One region of the Salinarimonas sp. NSM genome, then DNA from elsewhere that is predicted to be linked to it. Evidence: predicted binding sites of a transcription regulator. Region 1 holds the regulator's gene; each other region holds the start of a gene.
What was found. Region 1 encodes LexA, which represses DNA repair genes until DNA is damaged. Its sites were predicted from a motif close to TGTTCNNNNTGTGTTCNG; they were not measured.
Positions count from the first base shown of each region.

Region 2: ACTZWW_RS13120 (PA0069 family radical SAM protein) is a predicted target of LexA. The motif match lies at 3,290-3,307, and genes of this name have one in related genera.
Region 3: dnaE (DNA polymerase III subunit alpha) is a predicted target of LexA. The motif match lies at 2,108-2,125, and genes of this name have one in related genera.
Region 4: parE (DNA topoisomerase IV subunit B) is a predicted target of LexA. The motif match lies at 3,368-3,385, and genes of this name have one in related genera.

Region 1 covers NZ_JBQTCJ010000055.1:18,831-24,467, reverse strand. The annotation lists gene ACTZWW_RS17650 (serine hydrolase domain-containing protein) at 1-776, shown strand, start outside; gene ACTZWW_RS17645 (benzoate/H(+) symporter BenE family transporter) at 908-2,107, shown strand; gene lexA (transcriptional repressor LexA) at 2,123-2,836, opposite strand; gene ACTZWW_RS17635 (hypothetical protein) at 2,984-3,112, opposite strand; gene ACTZWW_RS17630 (Bug family tripartite tricarboxylate transporter substrate binding protein) at 3,239-4,216, opposite strand; gene ACTZWW_RS17625 (tripartite tricarboxylate transporter TctB family protein) at 4,353-4,802, shown strand; gene ACTZWW_RS17620 (tripartite tricarboxylate transporter permease) at 4,799-5,637, shown strand, end outside.
Region 2 covers NZ_JBQTCJ010000033.1:22,297-27,933, reverse strand. The annotation lists gene ACTZWW_RS13135 (hypothetical protein) at 1-2,031, shown strand, start outside; gene moaB (molybdenum cofactor biosynthesis protein B) at 2,097-2,648, shown strand; gene ACTZWW_RS13125 (hypothetical protein) at 2,649-3,158, opposite strand; gene ACTZWW_RS13120 (PA0069 family radical SAM protein) at 3,345-4,586, shown strand; gene ACTZWW_RS13115 (M3 family metallopeptidase) at 4,609-5,637, opposite strand, start outside.
Region 3 covers NZ_JBQTCJ010000018.1:55,459-61,095, forward strand. The annotation lists gene ACTZWW_RS09190 (UdgX family uracil-DNA binding protein) at 1-761, opposite strand, end outside; gene ACTZWW_RS09195 (putative DNA modification/repair radical SAM protein) at 761-1,993, opposite strand; gene dnaE (DNA polymerase III subunit alpha) at 2,159-5,629, shown strand.
Region 4 covers NZ_JBQTCJ010000067.1:18,282-23,918, reverse strand. The annotation lists gene ACTZWW_RS19460 (cupredoxin domain-containing protein) at 576-1,067, shown strand; gene ACTZWW_RS19455 (GlcG/HbpS family heme-binding protein) at 1,089-1,523, opposite strand; gene ACTZWW_RS19450 (thymidylate synthase) at 1,837-2,631, shown strand; gene ACTZWW_RS19445 (SufE family protein) at 2,824-3,252, opposite strand; gene parE (DNA topoisomerase IV subunit B) at 3,452-5,533, shown strand.

The DNA of each region.
Region 1 (5,637 bases):
ACCCGACGGCGCCCGTCGCCGACGTGCTGCCGATGCTGCCCGCGCTCCCGGAGGGAGCGAGCCGGCCGATCCTGCTCGAGGACCTCGTGCGCCACACGAGCGGCCTGCCGGACTACCTCGGCGACGCCCCCGGCCTCGGTTTCGATGCGAGCACCGACCAGTCCCGGGTCCTCGGCTGGGTCGCCGCCATGCCGCTCGACGCCGAGCCGGGCAGCGTCTTCTCCTACTCGAACACCGGCTATCTCGTGCTCGGCGCCCTCCTCGCCGCCGCCGAGGGCGCCGAGAGCCTCGACGCGGTGCTGCACGCGCGCCTCTTCGCACCGCTCGGCATGACGTCCTCCGCCTCCGGCTACCCGGTCGACGCGGCGCTGCGCGCCTCCGGCTACGCCGGGGCGGGCGGCGCCTTCGAGGCGAGCGAATGGGACACGGCGGTGGAGGGCGACGGCTCGATCTGGACGAGCGTCGCCGATCTCGCGCGCTACGAGGTCGCGCTCGCCGACGGCTTCGCCCCCGCCGAGGTCCTGTTCTCCGAGGGCGCCTTCGACGACGGGGAGCGGATCATCGACGAGAGCGGCGCCGGCTACGGCTGGGGCTGGTCGCTCTACACCGACGACTTCGACAGGACGGTCGCGGCGCATGGCGGCTCGTGGTACGGCACGGCGACCTACTACTATCGTGGGCTCGACAGCGGCGTCTCGGTGGTGGTGCTCGCCAACGGCGAGGACCTCGACGCCGAGAGCCTCGCCTGGGCGATCGCGCGGGCGGTCGAGGAGTGAGGCGGACCGCACGCGGCGCAGCCCTGGTCGGCGCGCGCGGGGGTGGCGCGCGGACCCGGGGGGCGGCAGTCTCGCGCCGGCGATCGAGCGGTCGAGTCGTGCGCGGGGCGTGAGCGGGGCGTGAGCGGGACATGAGCGAGACGGCGGGCGGGACGGGGACGGCGGCGCGCGCGCCGGCGGAGGGGGGCGGCGGGCTGATCCAGCCGCTCTCGGCGGGTGCGCTGGCGGCGCTCGTCGGCTTCGCCTCGACCTTTGCGCTGCTGCTGCAGGGCTTCGTCTCGGTGGGCGCGACGCCGGCGCAGGCCGCCTCGGGCCTGCTCGCGGTCTGCCTCGTCAAGGGCGTGCTGGCGATCGGCCTCTCGTGGCGCACGCGGCTCCCGATCTCGATCGCCTGGTCGACGCCCGGCGCCGCGCTGCTCGTGGCGACCGGCGCCTTCGCCGGGGGCTTCCCGGTCGCGGTCGGCGCCTTTCTCGCGGCCTCCGCGCTCGTGATCCTGGCGGGCGTGATCCGCCCGTTCGGGCGGGCGGTGGAGCGCATCCCGATGCCGCTCGCCGCCGCGATGCTGGCGGGCATCCTTCTCGATCTGTGCCTCGCCCCCGCCCGTGCGACCCTGGCGGAGCCGGCTCTGGCGCTGCCGATCGTGATCGTCTGGGCGCTCGCCCTGCGCTTCGCTCGGCCCTACGCGGTGCCGCTGGCGGTTCTCGTGACGATCGGCGTGGTGCTCGCGGCGACGCCCCTGCCGGACGCGTCCTGGGGGGCGCTCGCGCCGCGGCCGGTGCTCGTCGCGCCCACCTTCTCGCTGGATGCCCTCGTCGGCCTCGCGCTGCCGCTCTTCCTCGTGACCATGGCCTCCCAGAACGTGCCGGGCCTCGCGGTGCTGGCGGCCAACGGCTACCGCCCGCCGGTCGGGCCGATCTTCGTCGGCACCGGCGTCGCGAGCGCCGTCGCCTCCGTCTTCGGCGGCCACCTCGTCAACCTCGCCGCGATCACGGCGGCTTTGTGCGCCGGGCCGGAGGCGCATCCGGACCCGTCGCGGCGCTGGGTCGCCGCCGCGGCGGCGGGCGCCGTCTACATCGCGCTCGGGCTCTCGGCCGGTGCGGCGGCCGCCTTCATCTCGGCCTCGCCGCCGATCCTGATCCAGGCGGTGGCGGGCCTCGCGCTGCTCACGAGCTTCGCCGGCGCGATCCAGGCGGCGCTCGCCGACGAGAAGGCCCGCATGGCCGCCCTCGTCTGCTTCGTCACCACGGCCTCGGGCGTCGCCTTCTTCGGCATCGGCGCCCCGTTCTGGGGCCTGCTCGCAGGCGGGTCGATGTGGCTGCTGCGGCGGTGAGGGCGCGAGCCTCGCTCAATACCGCCGGAACAGGCTCACCAGCTTGCCCTGGATCTTCACCCGATCGGGCCCGAGCACCCGCGTCTCGTAGGCGGGGTTGGCCGCCTCGAGCGCGATCGACGAGCCGCGGCGGCGGAAGCGCTTGAGGGTCGCCTCCTCGTCGTCGATCAGCGCGACGATGATGTCCCCCGTGTTGGCCACGTCCTGCTTGCGCACGACCACGATGTCCCCATCGAGGATGCCGGCCTCGATCATCGAGTCGCCGCGGACCTCCAGCGCGAAGTGCTCGCCCGACGCGACGAGGTCCGGCGAGACGGTGATCGAGTGGCTCTGCGACTGGATCGCCGAGATCGGGACGCCCGCCGCGATCCGGCCCATGACCGGGATCTGGATTCCGCGCTCCTCGTCCGGCAGGCTCGGCGCCGCCACAGGCGCCGCGGCGGCCTTGGGCTTGGCCGCGAGCCCGCCCTCGACGACGCTCGGGCTGAAGCGCCGGCTCGCGGGCACGCCGAGGCCCTCGGGCAGGCGCACGACCTCGAGCGCCCGCGCCCGGTTCGGGAGCCGCCGGATGAAGCCGCGCTCCTCCAGCGCCGTGATCAGCCGGTGGATGCCCGACTTCGACTTGAGGTCGAGCGCATCCTTCATCTCGTCGAAGGAGGGCGGGACGCCGGTCTCCCGCACCCGCTCGTGGATGAAGCGAAGCAGTTCGTGCTGTTTGCGCGTGAGCATGGGCACCCCGTCTTGGAGCCTCTTGGAGCCTTCCGCGGCCGCCGGCCGAATCGCCGATACGATCTCTCGGAAAACAAACGCGGAACTTATACCCGTTCCCCATGCGTTCCGCAACCCCCGTCGCGACCCGTCTTCGCGGCGGGGCATTCATCCCGGGAGCGCCCGCAGGTGGATCAGCGCTCCGGCGAAACGCCTCTCCAGCGGCCCTATGCGCGACGGCAGCCCGACGAGCGCGACGCGCGCCGGGCTCGGCGGGTCGTCGATCGCATCCTGCATCGTCCCCTCGCTTCGTTCGGTCGGCGGAGCGGGCGCCGCTCCGCGCCCGGGATCCTCGGATTCGGGATCGTGGTCGCGGATCCCTCGGATCGGGCTCCCGCGACGCACGCCCGATGCACCGCGCGCTCAGCCGCCCGTGCCGACGGCCTCGCGCACGAGCGGGATCCAGGTCTCGCGCTGCTCGGCGTAGAAGGCGTCGATCTCGGCCGGCGTGCGCGGCGGCACGAGGTCGGCGCCGAGCGCGAGCAGCTGCTCCCGCACGGCGGGCGTCTCCATCACCGCCGCGACCTCGGCATTGAGGCGCTCGACGATCGCGTCCGGCGTTCCGGACGGCGCCGCGATCGTGTTCCAGGTGGCCGCCTCGAAGCCCGGGAAGCCCAGCTCGGCCACGGTCGGCACCTCCGGCAGCGCCCCGGAGCGCGCGAGGGAGGTGATGGCGAGCGGGCGCACCGCCCCCGCCTCGATCTGCGGGATCGCGGTCACCGCGACGTCGAACATGTGCGACAGGCGTCCGGCGACCACGTCGCGCCGCGCGTCCGAGCCCGCCTCGTAGGGCACGTGCTCGACCTCGACGCCGACCGCGTTCGCCCAGCGCAGGCCGGTGACGTGCGTCGTCGTGCCGACCGGGCCGGATCCGTACTGGAAGGCGCCCGGCTCGGCCTTCAGAGCCGCGACGTAGTCTTCCATGGTCTGCGCCGGGTCATCCGGATTGACCACGAGGACGAGGGGCACGGAGTTGATCATCGCCACCCCGCGCAGCGTCTCGGACAGGTCGACCGGCATGTCCGGGAAGAGCGCGATGTTGAACACGAGCTGCGAGGACGTGCCGACGAGGAGGGTATGGCCGTCGGGCTCGGCATCGGAGACGAGCTCCGTCGCCACCATGCCCGAGCTCTGCGGCATCGCCTCGAGCACGATGCGCTGCCCCAGGCGCTTCTCGAGCTCGGCGGCGACGATCTGCGCGGAGACGAAGGCGTTGCCGCTGGCGGCGGACGCGGTGATCAGCCGAATCGGCTGGGTCGGCCAGCCCTCCGCCTGGGCGGGAGCGGACGCGACCGCGATCGCACCGGCAGCGAGGCCGGCGGCGAGAATGCTCTTCCACATGGTCTTCCCTCGGTCTAAGGAGTGATGAGGAATGAATACCTGTTTCTCGGCGAGAGGCAATATGAGTAACTCACGCTCCAATGATTTACGCTCCACTCTAGTTTTTCTTCATTCTAAGTTGGATTACAGTATTTTCGTGGAGATTTCCGTTGCGGCCGCTGCGTCGGCCTTCGCACTCGCGGCGAGCGCTCTCCCGGAAGGACGCCCGGGGCGACTCGGGCCGGCGGACGTTCCCCTCGCGCTCGCCGCCCTGACGACGCTCGCCGCGCTCCTCGGGATCGCGACCCGCCGCCGTGCCGCGGCCGCGGCGGGGGCGGCGGTCGATCCCTGCGCGGCGCTCGGCACGATACCCACGCGCACCGTCGTACGCCTGCTCGCGTCGATCGTCCTCCTGGCGACGACGGTCGCCCCGCTCGGGCTCCTCCTGTCGGGCACGCTCTGCGGCGCGCTGGCGGCGTCGGCGGTGACGGGCGCGCGCCTCCCCGGCTCCCTCGCCGCGGGGGCGGTCACGGCGGCACTCGTCGCGGGCGTCTTCGTCGGCCTCGTCGGCCAGCCTCTGCCGCTCCTGCCGGACGCCCTGCGATGACCGAGGTCGACATCGTCGCGGGCCTCGCGGCTGCGCTGACCCTCGAGCATCTCGGCTGGGCCTTCGCAGGGGCCTTCCTCGGCACGCTGGTGGGCGTGCTGCCGGGCCTCGGCCCGGTGGCGACGATCGCCCTGCTCCTGCCGACGACCTTCTTCCTTCCGCCGACGGGCTCGCTGATCATGCTGGCCGGCATCTACTACGGCGCTCAGTACGGCTCCTCGACGACCGCCATCCTTCTCAACGTGCCGGGCGAGGCGTCCGGCGCGGTCACGGCGGTCTCCGGCCACAAGATGGCGCGGGAGGGCCGCGCGGTGGAGGCGCTCGCCGTCGCGACCCTCGCGTCTGCGGTCGCGGGCGTCCTGTCGGCTCTCGTCCTCGCCCTGGCGACGCCGGCCCTGGCACGCGCCTCGCTCGCGATCGGCCCCGCGGACGTCGCGGCGATGATGGTGCTCGCCGGCGCGCTCGCCGTCGTGCTCTCGGCGGCACCACTCGCGCGCGGCTTCGCGATGCTCGGGCTCGGCGGCATGCTCGGCCTGATCGGCACGGCGGGGCCCGACGGGCTGCCGCGCTTCACCTTCGGCATGCGCGCGCTCTTCGACGGGATCGGCTTCGTGCCGCTCGTCGTCGGGCTCTTCGGCATGTCGGAGGCGCTCGCCCTCGCCGCGCGGGGGACGAACGGCGGTGCGGTGGCGCGGATCGGACGCTGGTGGCCGGGCGCCGCGGCCATCCGCGGCTGGCTCGCACCCGCCCTGCGCGGGTCGCTGGTGGGCGCCGCGATCGGCCTCGTGCCGGGCGCGACGACCCTCGTCTCGTCCTTCGCCGCCTGGTCCCTGGA
Region 2 (5,637 bases), on a different contig from region 1:
CGGCTCTGGCATCTGTTTCGGGTGCATCCGGCCTTGCGTCCGACGACCGACGACGCCGTCCATCTCCTCCACCGCCTGGCCGGCGGCTCCGGCCGTGGCCCACGCGAGGACGCCGTGTGGCGCGATCTTCTGGCGGACCTTCGCGGCAAGGATGGACTTCCTGCCGATGCCGTCGATGCCGCCCGCGGCTTCGCCTCCGGTGATCCGGCGCGCGAGGCGCATCTGGCAGAGATGATCCCGCCGCCGCCGGTGCCCAGGTGGGAAGTGGAGGAAAACGAACGGCGTCGGCAGGCGGAAGCCGAGCGTGCGGAGAACTTCCGTGCGGCGCGCGCACACTTCCGGGCGCGCGAGACCGACATGCGGCTCGGATGCCGGGCGACCGTTCTCCAGCCGGCGAAATGCTATCTCGGCCGCTTCGGTGACATTGACAACGACGCCGCGCCGCCGAATCGCCTCGCCGATTGGCTCGGCGAGGACCTGCGCGATGCCGCGATCGCGGGCTTCGAGGCGACGCTCTTCCGGGACGACCTACCGAGCTTCGCTGATGTCGCCGACGCGATCGCAGAGGACAAGCATTACTCCGTGGAGTACCCGATCCTCGCGGGCGTCGCCGAGCGGGTGCGCACCGGGCGCGGCATCGCCGATCTGCCCGAAGAGGTCGTGCGGATCGCGCGGGCATCGCTCTACGGCGTAATCACGGGCGACCAAGGCATCGCGAAGCCGGCGGCAGCGGCGCTCGATTTGTGCCTGCGCCGCGACCCCGCCAGCTACGAGGCTTTCGCCCGTCAGCTGATGGAGCCGAGCCTCGCCGCGCGTGCGACGTCAGTCCCGGGGCTCTGGCAGGTGCCTGCAACGGAGGACGACCACGCCATGATGGCGCGGCTCGCCGTCGAGTGGCTGGGCCGATACTCGGACCTTCCGGATGAAGTCGAAAAGCGGCTCGTCGACACCGCGCTCGCAGCCGGGCCATGGGCGGGTCTGCTGGCGATCGCTGCCAGCCGTCTTAAGTCGGCGGACGGCGAACGGCAGCGGCGGTGGCAGGCGCTCGCGCTGGTGCTCGACTTCGAGACGACCTGGGCAGCCCTCGGCAAGGTGGGGACCGAGGAGCGCCTTCTCATCTGGCCGGTGCGCGACCTTTTCGGCAACCGTCGGCAAAGCGGTTCCCTCCCGGCTCCGCCCGCGCTCGTGACGTGGGCGATCCGGCAGTTCCGCCCCCTGTGGCCGCCCGTGCCGCATCCCACCGGCGGCTGGTCCGGCGACACCAATCCGTGGGACGCGTCCGACTTTCTCCACCGCCTGATCGATCGCCTCGCAAACGATCACTCCGAAGAGGCGAGCACCGCTCTCGCGGACCTCGCCCATGCCCCCGAGGACGGCTACACGCCGCATCTGCGTCGTGCGCTACACGAGCAGCGGCAGGCGCGGCGGGAGCGGGCGTTCCGGCCGCTTACCGCGTCCGACATTCGGCACGTCATCGAGAACGGCCCGCCTGCGACGCCGGAGGATCTGCGCGGGGTCGTGCTCGACGCGCTCGTGCGCGTGCAGGAGCGGCTGCGTGCCGCCGACACCGACCCGATCAACAAGTACTGGAGGGACGATGGTCGCCCGCGCGACGAGGACACTTGCACCGATCGCCTGATCGAGGACCTCGAGGGGCTTTTGTCACCGGAACTCGGCCGTGCGCCGCAGGCGCATATGGCCAGAAGCAAGGAGGCCGATATCCTCTTCACCATCGGCGACATGGCGCTTCCCCTCGAAACCAAGGGTCAGTGGAACGACGATCTCTGGACGGCCGCTGGTGCGCAGCTCGACAATCTCTACGTCACCGACTGGCGCGCCGCCGGCGGCATCTATCTCGTCTACTGGTTCGGCCACGACGTGCACCGGCGCAAGCGCCCCAAGCCACATCCCGACGGTGACACCATCCGCGACGCCGAAGCCCTGCGCGCGGCGCTCGAGGCGCGACTCTCGCCCGCCCTGCGCGCGCGGATCACGGTCGTCGTCCTCGACCTCTCACGCGGCGCGCCCTGATCACCCGTTCCGTTTCGCGCCGCGGCGGTCTATCTGAGGGACGACGCCTTCGGAGCCCCGCCCCCATGCCCATCGACGAAACCCTCCCCTTCATCTCCGTCCGCATCGCCGTCCTCACCGTCTCCGACACGCGCGATCTCGCGCAGGACAAGTCCGGCGACACGCTCGTCGGGCGCATCGCGGCGGCGGGGCACCATCTGGCGGATCGGATGATCGTGCGGGACGAGGTCGCGGCGATCCGGGCGGCGGTGCAGGGATGGATCGCGCGCGCGGACGTCGACGTGGTGATCACGACGGGGGGCACCGGCTTCACCGGGCGCGACGTCACGCCCGAGGCGATCGAGCCGCTGTTCGAGAAGCGCATGGAGGGCTTCTCGGCGGTGTTTCACCGCATCAGCTACGACAAGATCGGCACCTCCACGCTCCAGTCCCGCGCCACCGCGGGGGTCGCGGGGGCGACCTACGTGTTCGTGCTGCCGGGCTCGCCCGGCGCCTGCAAGGACGCGTGGGACGGCATCCTCGGGCCGCAGCTCGACTACCGCCACCGCCCCTGCAACTTCGTCGAGATCATGCCCCGCCTCGACGAGCACCTGAAGCGCGGCAAGGCGCGGGGCTGATCAGGCCCGCCCCTCCCGCACGAGAGTCGCGGCGAGCCGTACTATTCGCGGTCGCGCGGCCTCCGCGAGATGGGAGACGTGGACGAGGTCGCCCGCGCTGGGGCGGCGCGAGCGTCCGCGCAGTCGCGCGAGAATTGTCGCGACGACGCCCGCCTCCTCCCGACGCATGCGGCCGAGCGCGCCCGGCGCGTGCGTCGGCGCCGTGCCGGCGAATCGCTCGAGCGGGCGGGAGAAGCCCTCGAGCGGCACGTCGCCCGCCTGGAGCAGCAGCAGCCAGTCCCGCCGTGCGGCGCGTGCGCCCGCTCGCCAGGGGTCCTCGCCGGGCGCCGGCGAAACGAGCGTCGCGCCCGCGGCGTCCGCCAGCGCGTCGATCGCCGGCGGTGACGGCGTGCCGCGCACGAGCACGACCGCATCGGCGATCACCCCCTCGGCGACGCCGGGCACCAGCGCCGCGATCGTCGCCGCGAGGGCCTGCGGGTCGCCGTCGGAGAGAATGAGCGCGCTGATCATGCCGTCCTCATAGCGCAGCCGTGCGGCCGCGTAACCCTTCGTTCGGGCGCACCTCCGCGCGCCGTCGCGACCGGCGCGTGCGGAACCGGGAGGGGCTTGCGTCGTTCTCATTTCGTTCGTATAAGGAAGGTCAGAACATAGACGGAACAAATCGGAATCGGCGAGAACGTTCGTTCGGAGGTCGTCATGAGCCCGGTCGCCAGCACGGCGCGCGCACCGCGCCACGTCATCGCCCCCGGCGCGCGGGATGCGTCCCCGCGGGAGCCGGCGCTCCGCGAACCCTCGGCGCGCGATCTGCAGCGCCGCGCGCTGCTGCGCGACACCGGGCGGCCCGACGCCGTGGCCGAGCGGCTGAGGCGCGGGCGCGGCGCGCAGACGAACGAGACCGGGCGCTACGAGCGCATCACCCGCGAGGCCTTCGAGGAGGACCGCCTCCACGACGAGGAGGAGCGCGCGCTCGCGCTCGCGACCGAGGTGGTGGAGGAGCGCGCGCGCACCATCATCGCGCGGAACCAGTCGCCCGACATCGGCTTCGACTACTCGATCAACCCCTATCGCGGCTGCGAGCACGGCTGCTTCTATTGCTACGCCCGCCCGAGCCACGCCCATCACGGCCTCTCGCCCGGCCTCGACTTCGAGACGAAGCTCTTCGCCAAGCCGGACGCGGCGGCGCTGCTCGAGCGCGAGCTCGCGGCGCGGAGCTATGTGCCCAAGCCCATCGCGCTCGGCGCCAACACCGATCCGTACCAGCCGGTGGAGCGGCGCTACCGAATCACGCGCTCGGTCCTGGAGGTCCTGGCGAAGCGGTCGCATCCGGTGGGGATCGTCACGAAGTCGCATCTCGTGACGCGCGACGTCGACATCCTCGGGCCGATGGCCGAGCGCGGCCTCGCCAAGGTGGCGATCTCGCTGACCACGCTCGACCCGGTGCTCGCCCGGCGCATGGAGCCGCGGGCGGCGACGCCGGCGCGCCGGCTCGACGCGATCAAGCGGCTCACCGACGAGGGCATCCCCGTGACCGTGCTCGTGGCGCCGATCGTGCCCGCGATCAACGACCACGAGATCGAGCGCATCCTGGAGGCGGCGCACGCGGCGGGCGCGCGCGAGGCGGGCTACGTGCTGCTGCGCCTGCCCGACGAGCTCAAGGGCCTCGCCCGGGACTGGCTGATCGAGCATTATCCCGATCGGCTCGAGCGCGTCCTCTCGCTCGTGCGCCAGACCCGCGGCGGCAAGGAGTACGATGCCACCTGGGGCGTGCGGCAGACCGGGACGGGGGCGTATGCCTGGATGATCGGGCGACGGTTCGAGACGGCGGCGCGCCGGCTCGGCCTCAACGCGACGCGCACGCGGCTGCGCACGGACCTGTTCGAGCCGCCCGCCGCCGCCCGGCGCCGGGCGGCGGAGGACCAGCTGTCGCTGTTCGCGTGAGGAGGGCGCCCGGCGGCGCGTGTCACGCCTCCCCGGCGGCCGGAGCGGGGAGGCCCTCGACGAGGCCGCGCTTCTTCAGGAGCGGCCCCACGTCGGGCATGCGGCCGCGGAAGGCGGCATAGGCCTCGGCCGGGTCGCGGCGGTTGCCGGCGGCGTAGACGTGCTCGCGCAGCCGCGCCGCGGTGGCCGGGTCGAAGACGTCCCCCGTCTCCTGGAAGGCCTCGAAGGCGTCGGCGTCGAGCACCTCCGACCACATGTAGCTGTAGTACCCCGCGGCGTAGCCCGAACCCGCGAAAACGTGGGCGAAGTGCGGGGTGCGGTGGCGCATGACGATCTCGTCGGGCATGCCGATGCGCGAAAGCGCCTCGCGCTCGAAGGCCTCCGGGTCGACGTTGCCGGCGTCCGGCAAGAGATGGAAGTCGAGGTCGACGAAGGCGCAGGCGAGGTACTCTACCGTGGCGAAGCCCTGGTTGAAGGTGCGCGCGCCCACGAGCTTGTCGCGCAGCGCCTGCGGCATCGGCTCGCCGGTGCGATGGTGGCGCGCGAAGCGCTCCAGCACCTGCGGCGTCTCGAGCCAGTGTTCGTAGAGCTGCGAGGGCAGCTCTACGAAGTCGCGCGCGACCGCGGTTCCGGCGAGGGAGGGATAGGTCACCTCCGAGAGGAGCCCGTGCAGCGCATGGCCGAACTCGTGGAAGAGCGTGCGCGCGTCGTCGAAGGAGAGCAGCGCCGGCGTCTCGGGCCCGCCTGCGGAGAAGTTCATCACGTTGACGATGATCGGCCGCACCCGCCCGTCGAGATTCTGCTGGGAGCGGAACGCGGAGGCCCAGGCGCCGGAGCGCTTCGAGGGCCGCGCGAAGTAGTCGCCGTAGAACAGGCCCACGTGCGTGCCCGCCGCGTCGCGCACCTCGAAGGCACGCACGTCCGGGTGCCAGCGCGGCACGTCCGCACGCTCTTCGAATGTGAGCCCGAACAGGCGCTGCGCGACATGGAAGGCCGCCTCGATCATGCGGTCGAGCGGCAAATACGGCTTGATCTCGCCCTCGTCGAGATC
Region 3 (5,637 bases), on a different contig from region 1:
TCCCTGTCCATCATGCCGCCGACGCGCGAGGCCGCCCCTCGGACGAGATCGGGAATGATCTCGGCCTCGGGCAGGTTCTTCCAGTACTTCTTCGGCATCTCGGCGCGCATCGCCGTCGGGTTGACCCGCGCCGGATTGAAGATCGCGCGGTAATAGTCGCGCCAGCCATCCTCGAAGCCGTCTCGCGCGGGCGCGTCCTCCGGGCGGCCGGGCGGGCCGTAGGCGAGCCGCTCACGGTCCCACAGGATCGAGCCGTCGGGCGTGTGGATCGACCAGAGCATCGCGCCGAAGCGGTCGCGGAAGAACGGGCCGACGGCGCGCAGGATGTGGTGCTCGGGCTCGAACCAGGCGGCGAAGCGCTCGGGATCGCTGCCCTCCACCTTCCGGAAGCGCACGAAGGCGTGCATCTTGTGGATGTCGCGGCCGATGTTGCGCCGCATGACGTGAAGCGCGTGCACGAGCGGGTCGGCGACGATCTCCGGCAGCCGCCGCTCGCCCCGCGTCACGCGCCAGATCAGCCGGTAGAGCAGCGCCCAGCGCTCCGGGTCGCGGTGCATCGCGACGTCCTTCACGATCGGCGGAACGGTCTTCGGCAATGCGAGCGGCGGCGCCTCGGCGATCTCGGCCTCGGGCAGCAGGCTCGCCGTACGGCCGTCCTCGAACACGACGTCGTCGGGCGCCACGCCCTCCGTGACGAGCGCGCGGGCGGCGCGGCGAAACCCGTCGAGATCGGCCCCGGGTGCGAGGGTGACGCGGCGCATCAGAACAGGGTGAGCTGCTCGGCGGGCCGCTGCACGAGCGCGGCTCTGAGGTCGAGGCGGTCGAGCAGCGCGCCCGGCGTGTGATCGGTGGTGACGAGGAAGGCGCGCGCGCGCTTCACCGAGCCCGCGAGCCGCGCGACGTCGTCGAGGGCGAGCCGGCGGTGGCGGCGCGCGACGAGGATCTTGTCGACCGCCTTGACCCCGAGCCCCGGCACCCGCAGCAGCAGCTCCCGGTCGGCCCGGTTGACGTCGACGGGAAACCGCTCGCGGTGCTTGAGAGCCCAGGCGAGCTTCGGGTCGATCTCGAGGTCGAGCATGCCGGCATCAGCGCCGGCCGCGATCTCGTCCACCTCGAAGCCGTAGAAGCGCAGGAGCCAGTCCGCCTGGTAGAGCCGGTTCTCGCGCTGGAGCGGCGGCGGCTTGAGCGGCAGGAGCCGGCTCGAATCGGGGATCGGCGAGAAGGCGGAGTAGTAGACGCGCCGGAGCGCGTAGCCGGAATAGAGCGCGGTCGAGGTGCGCAGCACGTCGGTGTCGGTCGCGGCGTCGGCACCGACGATCATCTGCGTCGACTGGCCGGCGGGCGAGAAGCGGCGCGCGGTGCGCGTCGTCCTGCGCTCGGCCTTGGCCTCGACGATGCGCTCCTTCATGCGCCCCATGGTGCCGCGGATCGTCGCGTCGTCCTTCTCGGGCGCGAGCGCCTTCAGGCTCTCGCGCTGCGGCAGCTCGATGTTGATCGACAGCCGGTCGGCGTAGAGCCCCGCCTCCTCGATCAGGAAGGGGCTCGCCTCGGGGATGGTCTTGAGGTGGATGTAGCCGCGAAAGCCGTGCACCTCGCGCAGCGTCTTCGCTACGCGGACCATCTGCTCCATCGTGTAGTCGGCGTTCTTGACGATGCCCGAGGAGAGGAACAGCCCCTCGATGTAGTTGCGCTTGTAGAAGTTCAACGTCAGGTCCACCACCTCCTCGACGGTGAACCGCGCCCGCTCGACGTTCGACGAGCGGCGGTTGACGCAGTAGACGCAGTCGTAGAGGCAGAAGTTGGTCAGCAGGATCTTCAGCAGGCTGACGCAGCGCCCGTCCGGCGTATAGGCGTGGCAGATCCCGCTGCCCCCCGTCGACCCGAGCCCGTCCTTGCGGGACGTGCGCTTGGGCGCGCTCGAGGAGGCGCAGGACGCGTCGTACTTGGCGGCGTCGGCGAGGACGCGCAGCTTGCGCGAGAGGGCGGGCTCCATGCGGGGAGGATGCGCCGGGTTCTTGGTTCGTTCAAGGGGGTAGGATGTCGCGGGGGGCACGCGTCGACGGCCATCCACAGCCCGCGATGCCCCACCCCTCGACAGGCGCGCGGCCAAAACGGATAAGGAACGGCGCGGCGGATCGGGACTGGAGGGCGAGGGGCCATGGCGATCATCAAGGACCCCGGCTTCGTGCACCTCCACGTGCACTCCTCCTACTCCCTGCTCGAGGGCGCGCTGCAGATCGGCGCGCTCGCCAAGCTCGCGCTGGCGGACCGCCAGCCGGCGCTGGCGCTGACCGACACGAACAACCTCTTCGGCGCGCTGGAATTCTCCGAGAAGCTTTCCGGGTCGGGCATCCAGCCGATCGCGGGCGTGCAGATCACCACCTGCTTCGAGACGCCCGATCCGGCGCAGCGCCAGGGCCCGGCGGCGGCGGCCGCGGGGCTCGCCAACCTCGTCCTGCTGGCGCAGACCGAGGAGGGCTACCGCAACCTGATGCGCCTCGTCACGCGGGGCTATTTCGACGTCCAGCTCGGCGGCAGCCCGCAGGTCTCGCTCGCCGCGCTGGCGGAGCACGCGCAGGGCGTGATCGCGCTCACCGGCGGGCTCTGCGGACCGCTCGACCGCGCCTACGCGACGGGCCGGCCGGAGCTCGCCGCGGCGCGGCTCTCGGCGCTCGAGACGATCTACGCAGACCGCCTCTACGTCGAGATTCAGCGCCACGGGCTGGAGGAGGAGCGTGCGGTGGAAGGCGCGCTCGTCGCGCTCGCCGACGCGCGCGGCCTGCCGCTCGTCGCCACGAACGAGCCCTTCTTCGCCCGTGAGAGCGACTACGAGGCACACGACGCGCTGCTCGCGGTGGCGGAAGGCCAGGTCGTCGCCAACACCGACCGTCGCCGGCTCTCGCCGGAGCACCGCTTCAAGACCCGCGCCGAGATGGCCGCGCTCTTCGCCGACATGCCGGACGCGCTCGCCAACACCGTCGAGGTGGCGCGGCGCTGCTCGTATCGCGTGACGACGCGCGCGCCCATCCTGCCGCGCTTCACGGCGGACATCGAGGGCGTCGACGGCGAGGAGGCGGAGGGGCTCGAGCTCGAGCGCCAAGCCAAGGAGGGGCTCGCCGCGCGGCTCGAGGCCCACGGCACCGCGCCGGGCACGACGCGCGAGGAATACGAGAGCCGGCTCGACTTCGAGCTCGGCATCATCCGGCGGATGAAGTTCCCCGGCTACTTCCTCATCGTCGCCGACTTCATCAAGTGGGCCAAAGACCACGACATCCCCGTCGGCCCGGGACGCGGCTCGGGCGCAGGCTCGCTGGTGGCGTGGTCGCTCACCATCACCGACATCGACCCGCTGCGCTTCGGCCTCCTGTTCGAGCGCTTCCTCAACCCCGAGCGCGTCTCGATGCCGGACTTCGACATCGACTTCTGCGTCGACGGCCGCGAGGACGTGATCGCCTACGTGCAGCGGCGCTACGGCGAGCCGCAGGTGGCGCAGATCATCACCTTCGGCACGCTGCTCGCCCGCGGCGTGCTGCGCGACGTCGGCCGCGCGCTCGCGATGCCCTTCGGGCAGGTGGACAAGCTCTGCAAGCTCGTGCCGCAGAATCCAGCGAAGCCCGTCACGCTGGAGCAGGCGATCGCCGACGAGCCGAAGCTGCGCGAGGCGGCCGAGCAGGAGGAGGTGGTCGAGCGACTGCTCGCCATCGCCCAGAAGCTGGAGGGCCTCCACCGTCACGCCTCGACCCACGCCGCCGGCGTCGTCATCGGCGACCGCCCGCTGCAGGAGCTGGTGCCGCTCTACCGAGACCCGAAGACCGGCATGCGGGTCACGCAGTACAACATGAAGTGGGTCGAGCAGGCGGGCCTCGTCAAGTTCGACTTCCTCGGCCTGAAGACGCTCACCGTGCTGCGCAACGCCGTCGACCTCCTGAAGGAGCGCGACGTCGCCGTCGATCTCTCGAACCTGCCCCTCGACGACCCGAAGACATACGAGATGCTCGGCCGCGGCGAGACGGTGGGCGTGTTCCAGGTGGAATCGGCGGGCATGCGCAAGGCGCTCGTCGAGATGCGCGCCGACCGGATCGAGGACCTGATCGCGCTCGTCGCGCTCTACCGCCCGGGCCCGATGGCCAACATCCCGGTCTATTGCGAGCGCAAGCTCGGCCGCGGCGAGGCGGAAGACAGGTGGTACCCGCACCCGAAGCTCGCGCCGATCCTGCGCGAGACCTTCGGGATCATCGTGTACCAGGAGCAGGTGATGGAGGTGGCGAAGCTGCTCGCCGGCTACTCGCTCGGCGACGCCGACCTCCTGCGCCGCGCCATGGGCAAGAAGATCAAGGCGGAGATGGACAAGCAGCGCGTCCGCTTCGTGGACGGCTGCAAGGCGAACGGCATCGACGAGGCCAAGGCCGACGAGATCTTCGACCTGCTCGCCAAGTTCGCCGACTACGGCTTCAACAAGTCCCACGCCGCCGCCTACGCCGTGGTGTCCTACCAGACGGCCTACCTGAAGGCGAACCACCCGGTCGAGTTCCTGGCCGCGTCGATGAACCTCGACATCGACAACACCGACAAGCTCTCCGAATTCCGCCGCGAGGCGCAGCGGCTGGGCATCAAGGTGGAGGCGCCCTCGATCAACCGCTCGCAGGTGCGCTTCTCGGTGAAGGGCGGCGCCATTCGCTATGCGCTCGCCGCGGTGAAGGGCGTGGGCCGGCAGGCGATGGAGGCGATCGTCGCCGCGCGTGGCGACACCCCCTTCGAGGACCTCGCCGACTTCGCCCGGCGCCTGCCGCCCAAGGCCGTCAACAAGCGCATCCTCGAGAACCTGGTGAGCGCCGGCGCCTTCGACGACCTCGAGCCCGACCGCGCCCGCGCCTTCGCCGCGATCGAGCCGATGCTCTCCCTCGCCGCCCAGGCCGCCGAGGCGGAGACGACGGGCATCGTCGACATGTTCGGCGGCCTCGCGTCGGCGGACGTCTCGCTGCGCGTGCCGGACCACGAGCCGTGGACGGCGTCCGACCGCCTGCAGCGGGAATACGACGCGGTGGGCTTCTTCCTCTCGGGCCACCCGCTCGACGAGTATTCCGATCTCCTCGGCAAGCTGCGCGTCCAGCGCTGGAGCGACTTCGTGCGCTCCGTGCGCGCCGGCGCCAGCGTCGGGCGCCTCGCGGCGACGGTGCTCGACCGGCAGGAGCGGCGCACCAAGTCCGGCTCGAAGATGGGCATCCTCCAGCTGTCGGACCAGTCCGGCCACTTCGAGGCGATCGTCTTCTCGGAGGGCCTCCAGCGCTTTCGCGACCAGCTCGAGCCGGGCTCGGCGGTGGTGCTCGTGGTGCAGGCGGGGGTCGAGGGCGAGGACGTGCGCGCACGCATCAACGCCGTCGAGCCCCTCGACGAGGCCATCGCCAAGCACCAGAAGGGCATGCGCATCTACCTGCGCGACGAGCGCCCGGTCCGCTCCGTGCAGGAGCGCCTGAAGGCGCGCGGCGAGGGCGAGGTGTCCCTCGTGCTGATCCTCGACGGCGGCGAGCAGGAGGTGGAGGTGAAGCTGCCGGGCAAGTACCTGGCGACGCCGCAGATCGCCGGCGCACTCAGGGCGGTGCCGGGGGTGGAGTGGGTGGAGATCAGTTGACCGGCGGC
Region 4 (5,637 bases), on a different contig from region 1:
CAGCTGACGTTGAACGCCCACACACGTGTGTTTCGGGACTGGAGCTGATCGCGACGAGGCGCAACGAGCCGGTCCGAAAACAAGCACCCCTCAGACCGGTCTCTTGGCTCTTCTGGCGTATCGCATAGAATTGCTTATAAAGCGGTCGACGAGGCGGTTTACTTCCGCCCTCGCATGCCAGAGTGCCCAAAAACCGGAGCCTTGTAAAGACACCGGCACGCAAAAAGGCGCGCGCTCGCCGCGATTCCGAGCGCCGCGAGCACGTCTCGACTGATGTGTCTAACAAAGGAGACGCCGTGCGTCTCGACTCGGGACGTCCGAAGCACGCGATATCCGCCCCAATCCACAATTTGGATGTGCGCGAACGCCTCCTGACGCCTCCCCTCGCGGCCTCCGCGCTCCGGCGGCACGTCCGGCTTGCCGCCGGCGGCCGCACGCCCCCCGGCCGGAACGACGCACGCCCCCCGGCCGGAACGACGCACGACGAGCCCGCGTTCGTTTCCCGTTCGATACGCACGTTCTTCGGGAGAATCTCCATGACGTCATCGATGCCTGCTCCTCGTCGGAGCACCGCCGTGACCTCGGACGACGCCGCGCGCACGCCGACACGCGTGCGCGACGCCGTCCTCGCAGCCTTCACGCTCGCCTGCTTCGCGACCGCCTCGCCGAGCCACGCGCAGGTCCAGCCCGGCGAGCCGACGGCCGACGTGCCCCTCGCCCAGTCGGCCGAGCCCGTCGCCGTCGAGATCGCCATGGGCATCGAGGATGGCCGGATCGTCTGCCGCCCGGACCGCGCGCCGCTCCCCGCCGGCGAGACGCTGACACTACAGATCGTCAACGGCACCGACGCGGCCGGCGCCTTCGCGGCGCCGACGCTCATCGACGAGGCGACGGTCGCGAGCGCCATCGACGCCGCCTACGACGAGGCGGCGGGCGCGTGGATCGTCGCGCCCGGCACGATCGGGCAGATCCTCTTCGAGACCGACCAGGTGGGCGAGCACGCCTTCGCCTGCGCGGGCCCGGACACGACGGACCCCGCCCGCGGCGCCTTCGTCGTCGAGGACTGATCCGCCCTCCGCCGCGGCGGCTCAGGCGCCAGTGACGCCCTCGAGCCCGGCCGCGGCGATCCCGGCGAGCGCGGCCGCCTCGTCGTTGTCGGACGTGTCGCCCGAGATGCCGACCGCGCCGGCGTGCGACCCGTCGCTCGCCTTCACGAGCACCCCGCCCGGCACCGGCACGAACGGCCCGCCGACCACCCCGCCGAGCGCCCCGACGAAGTGCGGGCGCTCGAGCGCCATCGCGTTGATGGTGCGCGAGGGCACGCCGAGCGCCACCGCCGCAAAGGCCTTGCCCATGGCGATCTCGCCGCGCTTGAGCGACGTGCCGTCCTCCGCCTCGAAGGCCTTGAGCGCGCCACGGGCGTCGTAGACGGCGATCGCGAGCGGCTTGAAGCCGCGCTCGCGGCCGGTGGCCAGCGCGGTCTCGACGATGGTGCGCGCCTGCGCGCGGGTGATGTCGGCCATGGTGTCGGTCTCCCTTCGGGTCTGCGTCATCTCGGGGTCTGCGCGATGCGTTCGGCGCGAGCCATACGCCATCGCGGCGCCGCGGCGAAGGCCGCATGACGGCAAAGGTGCGTTCGCACCTCGGGCCTGCGCTCGGCCCTGTTCGCCGAGGGACCGGCTGCACCCTGCAGCCGCTCGAGCTGATCACGATCCGTCATGCTCGACCGGACGACCTCACAGTCGCCCACCGCGACCAGTCCTGTGGAAACACCTGTACGCCGGGTGCGAGATCGGCACGTCGGATGTAAGCTCCCCCTCCCCAGGAGCCCCGCCCATGCACCAGTACCACGCCCTCCTCCAGCGCATCCTCGACGACGGCGTCGAGAAGTCCGATCGCACGGGGACCGGGACGCGGTCGGTGTTCGGGCATCAGATGCGCTTCGACCTCGCCGAAGGCTTCCCGCTCGTCACGACGAAGAAGCTGCACATCCGCTCGATCGTGCACGAGCTGCTCTGGTTCCTCGCCGGCGACACCAACGTGCACACGCTCCAGGAGAACGGCGTCACCATCTGGGACGAGTGGGCGGATGCCGACGGCGAGCTCGGGCCCGTCTACGGCAAGCAGTGGCGCTCCTGGGAGGCACCCGACGGCCGCACCATCGACCAGATCGACTGGGTCGTGAACGAGATCCGCCGCAACCCCGATTCGCGCCGCCTCGTCGTCTCCGCCTGGAACCCGGCGGACCTCGAGCGGATGGCGCTCGCGCCGTGCCATTGCCTGTTCCAGTTCTACGTCGCGGAGGGGCGGCTCTCCTGCCAGCTCTACCAGCGCTCGGCGGACGTGTTCCTGGGCGTGCCGTTCAACATCGCGAGCTACGCGCTGCTCACCCACATGATCGCGCGGGCGACGGGGCTCGGCGTCGGCGACTTCGTCCACACGCTGGGCGACGCGCACCTCTACCTGAATCACCTCGAGCAGGCGAAGGAGCAGCTCGCGCGCGCGCCGCGCCCCCTCCCCCGCCTGGTGCTGAACCCGAACGTGACCGACCTCTTCGCCTTCCGCTTCGAGGACATCGCGGTCGAGGGCTACGACCCGCACCCGGCCATCAAGGCGCCGATCGCCGTTTGATCCTGTCATCCCGGACGGCGAAGCCGATCCGGGACCCAGATCCACAGGTGCTCGATGAGCGTGCGCGGAAGCGCGCGCGTCCACGGAATGCCGAAGGACGCGTCGAGCGCCGCGGCCTGCGCACGCCGCTCTTCGAGGCTCCGGAGGTTCCGGGTCCCGCACTGCCTTCGGCATCCGGGATGACGGCGCCCCTCACCCCACCTTCGCCGCGATCGCGTCGCGGCGGATGCGCTCGACCATGGCGCGCACGCCGTTGGAGCGCTGGGGCGTAAGGTGCTCGCGCAGGCCCAGCCGATCGAAGATCTCCACCGCGTCGGTGGTCGAGATCTCGGACGCGGGCTTGCCGGAATAGAGCGCCACCAGCAGCGCCACGAGGCCCCGCACGATGTGCGCGTCGGAATCCCCGCGGAAGACGAGCACGGGATCGCCCGCGCCGCCATCCTCGCGGCGGGTCTCGAGCCAGACCTGGCTCGCGCAGCCGTGCACGCGGTTCGCCTCCGTGTGCGCGCCCTCCGGCAGCTCGGGCATCAGGCGCCCGAGCTCGATCACGTAGCGGTAGCGTTCTTCCCAGTCGTCGAGGAACTCGAGGTTCGCGACGATCTCGTCGAATTTCGGCAGCATGTACCCTACATCGGCCGGGACGCCCCGCGAGGCAAGGGCCTAGGCACGCGTCACGCGGCGGCGCGGCCTGTGGAGAAGTGCGCGCGGGCGCGCCCGCGGGCCTGTTCGGTTTTGCAGTTGGTCTTTTGTTCTCCTATAGAGGCAGGTGGCGCGCATCCGCGCGCGTGGACCGATTCGAGCGGCGGAGACGGGCGGCTTCATGGCGAACGGGGACGATCTCTTCGAGGGCGGGGCGGCGCGCAAGCTGGAGGAGCCCACGGCCGCGCCCGCGGCGAGGCGCGGCGCGCGCGCGGCCGGAAAGGCGGCGCAGGGCCACTCTCAAGGTTCCGTCGGCGAGGACGGCTACGACGCCTCCGCCATCGAGGTGCTGGAGGGCCTCGAGCCCGTGCGCCGGCGCCCGGGCATGTACATCGGTGGCACCGACGAGAAGGCGCTCCATCACCTCTTCGCCGAGGTGATCGACAATTCCATGGACGAGGCGGTGGCCGGCCACGCGAGCTTCATCGAGGTGGAGCTGGGGGCGGACGGCTTCATCACCGTCACCGACAACGGCCGCGGCATCCCGATCGACCCGCACCCGAAGTTTCCGGGCAAGTCGGCGCTCGAGGTGATCCTCACCACGCTGCACGCCGGCGGCAAGTTCGATTCGAAGGTCTACGAGACCTCCGGCGGCCTGCACGGGGTCGGCGTCTCGGTGGTCAACGCGCTGTCCGAGCGGCTCGAGGTCGAGGTCGCCCGCGGCCAGACGCTCTACCGCCAGGTCTACTCGCGCGGCCACGCGCTGGGGCCGCTGGAGACGGTCGGTCGCGTGCACAACCGCCGCGGCACGCGGGTGCGCTTCAAGCCCGACGTGCAGATCTTCGGCGAGCAGGCGAAGTTCTCCCCCTTGCGCCTGTTCAAGATGGCGCGCTCGAAGTCCTACCTCTTCGGCGGAGTCGAGATCCGCTGGCGCTGCGACCCCGCGCTCGTCGTGCCGGGCGAGGGCTACGAGGCGGAGGCGACGTTCAAGTTCCCCAACGGGCTGAGCGACTATCTCTCCGCCGAGATCGCCGGCAAGGAGCTCGTCGCCGACCAGCTCTTCTCGGGCAAGATCACCAAGCCGGGCGGCCACGGCTCGCTCGAATGGGCGATCGCGTGGCTCGCCAACGGCGAGGACGGGTTCTCCTCCTCGTATTGCAACACGATCCCGACGCCCGAGGGCGGCACGCACGAGTCGGGCCTGCGCATCGCGCTGCTGCGCGGGCTGCGCGACCACGCCGAGCGGGTGAACCAGCAGAAGCGCATGAGCGCGGTCACGGCGGACGACGTCATGGTCACCTGCGCCTCCATGCTCTCGGTCTTCATCCGCGAGCCGGAGTTCCAGGGCCAGACGAAAGACAAGCTCGCCACGCTCGAGGCCTCGCGCATCGTCGAGAGCGCGATCCGCGACGCCTTCGACCATTGGTTGGCGTCCTCGCCGGCGCAGTCGGCGAAGCTGCTCGACTGGGTGATCGACCGCGCCGAGGAGCGCCTGCGGCGGCGCCAGGAGAAGGAGGTCGCCCGCAAGTCCGCGACGCGCAAGCTGCGGCTTCCCGGCAAGCTCGCCGACTGCACCAATGCGGGCGCGGCCGGCTCCGAGCTGTTCATCGTGGAGGGCGACTCGGCCGGCGGCTCGGCCAAGCAGGCGCGCGACCGGCAGACGCAGGCCGTGCTGCCGCTTCGCGGCAAGATCCTCAACGTAGCCTCGGCCGGTCGCGACAAGCTCGCGGCCAACCAGCAGCTCGCGGACCTCGTCCAGGCGCTGGGCTGCGGGACCGGCGCGCACTATCGCGACGACGACCTGCGCTACGAGAAGGTCATCATCATGACGGACGCCGATGTCGACGGCGCCCACATCGCCTCGCTGCTGATCACCTTCTTCTACCGCCAGATGCCGCGGCTGATCGACGGCGGGCATCTCTACCTGGCGGTCCCGCCGCTCTACAAGCTCACCCACGGCGCGAAGTCGGTCTACGCCGCCGACGAGGCGGAGCGCGAGCGGCTGACGAGGAGCGAGTTCAAGGCCAACGCCAAGGTGGAGGTCAGCCGCTTCAAGGGCCTGGGCGAGATGATGCCCGCCCAGCTCAAGGAGACGACGATGCATCCGGCCAAGCGCAAGCTCCTGCGCGTCGCCATCGTCGCCGACGACCGCGAGGCGACGTCGGACGCGATCGAGCGCCTGATGGGCAACAAGCCGGAGGCCCGCTTCGCCTTCATCTCCGAGCGCGCCGCCTTCGCCGAGACGATCGACCTCGACATCTGACGCTGCGGGCTCTGCCCGGCTCTCTCGACCCTTTCGGAATGGCTCGTTCGGACAATCGACGAAGGCAGTCTCCTTCCCTGTAGGGGACGAGGCGTTCAGGACTT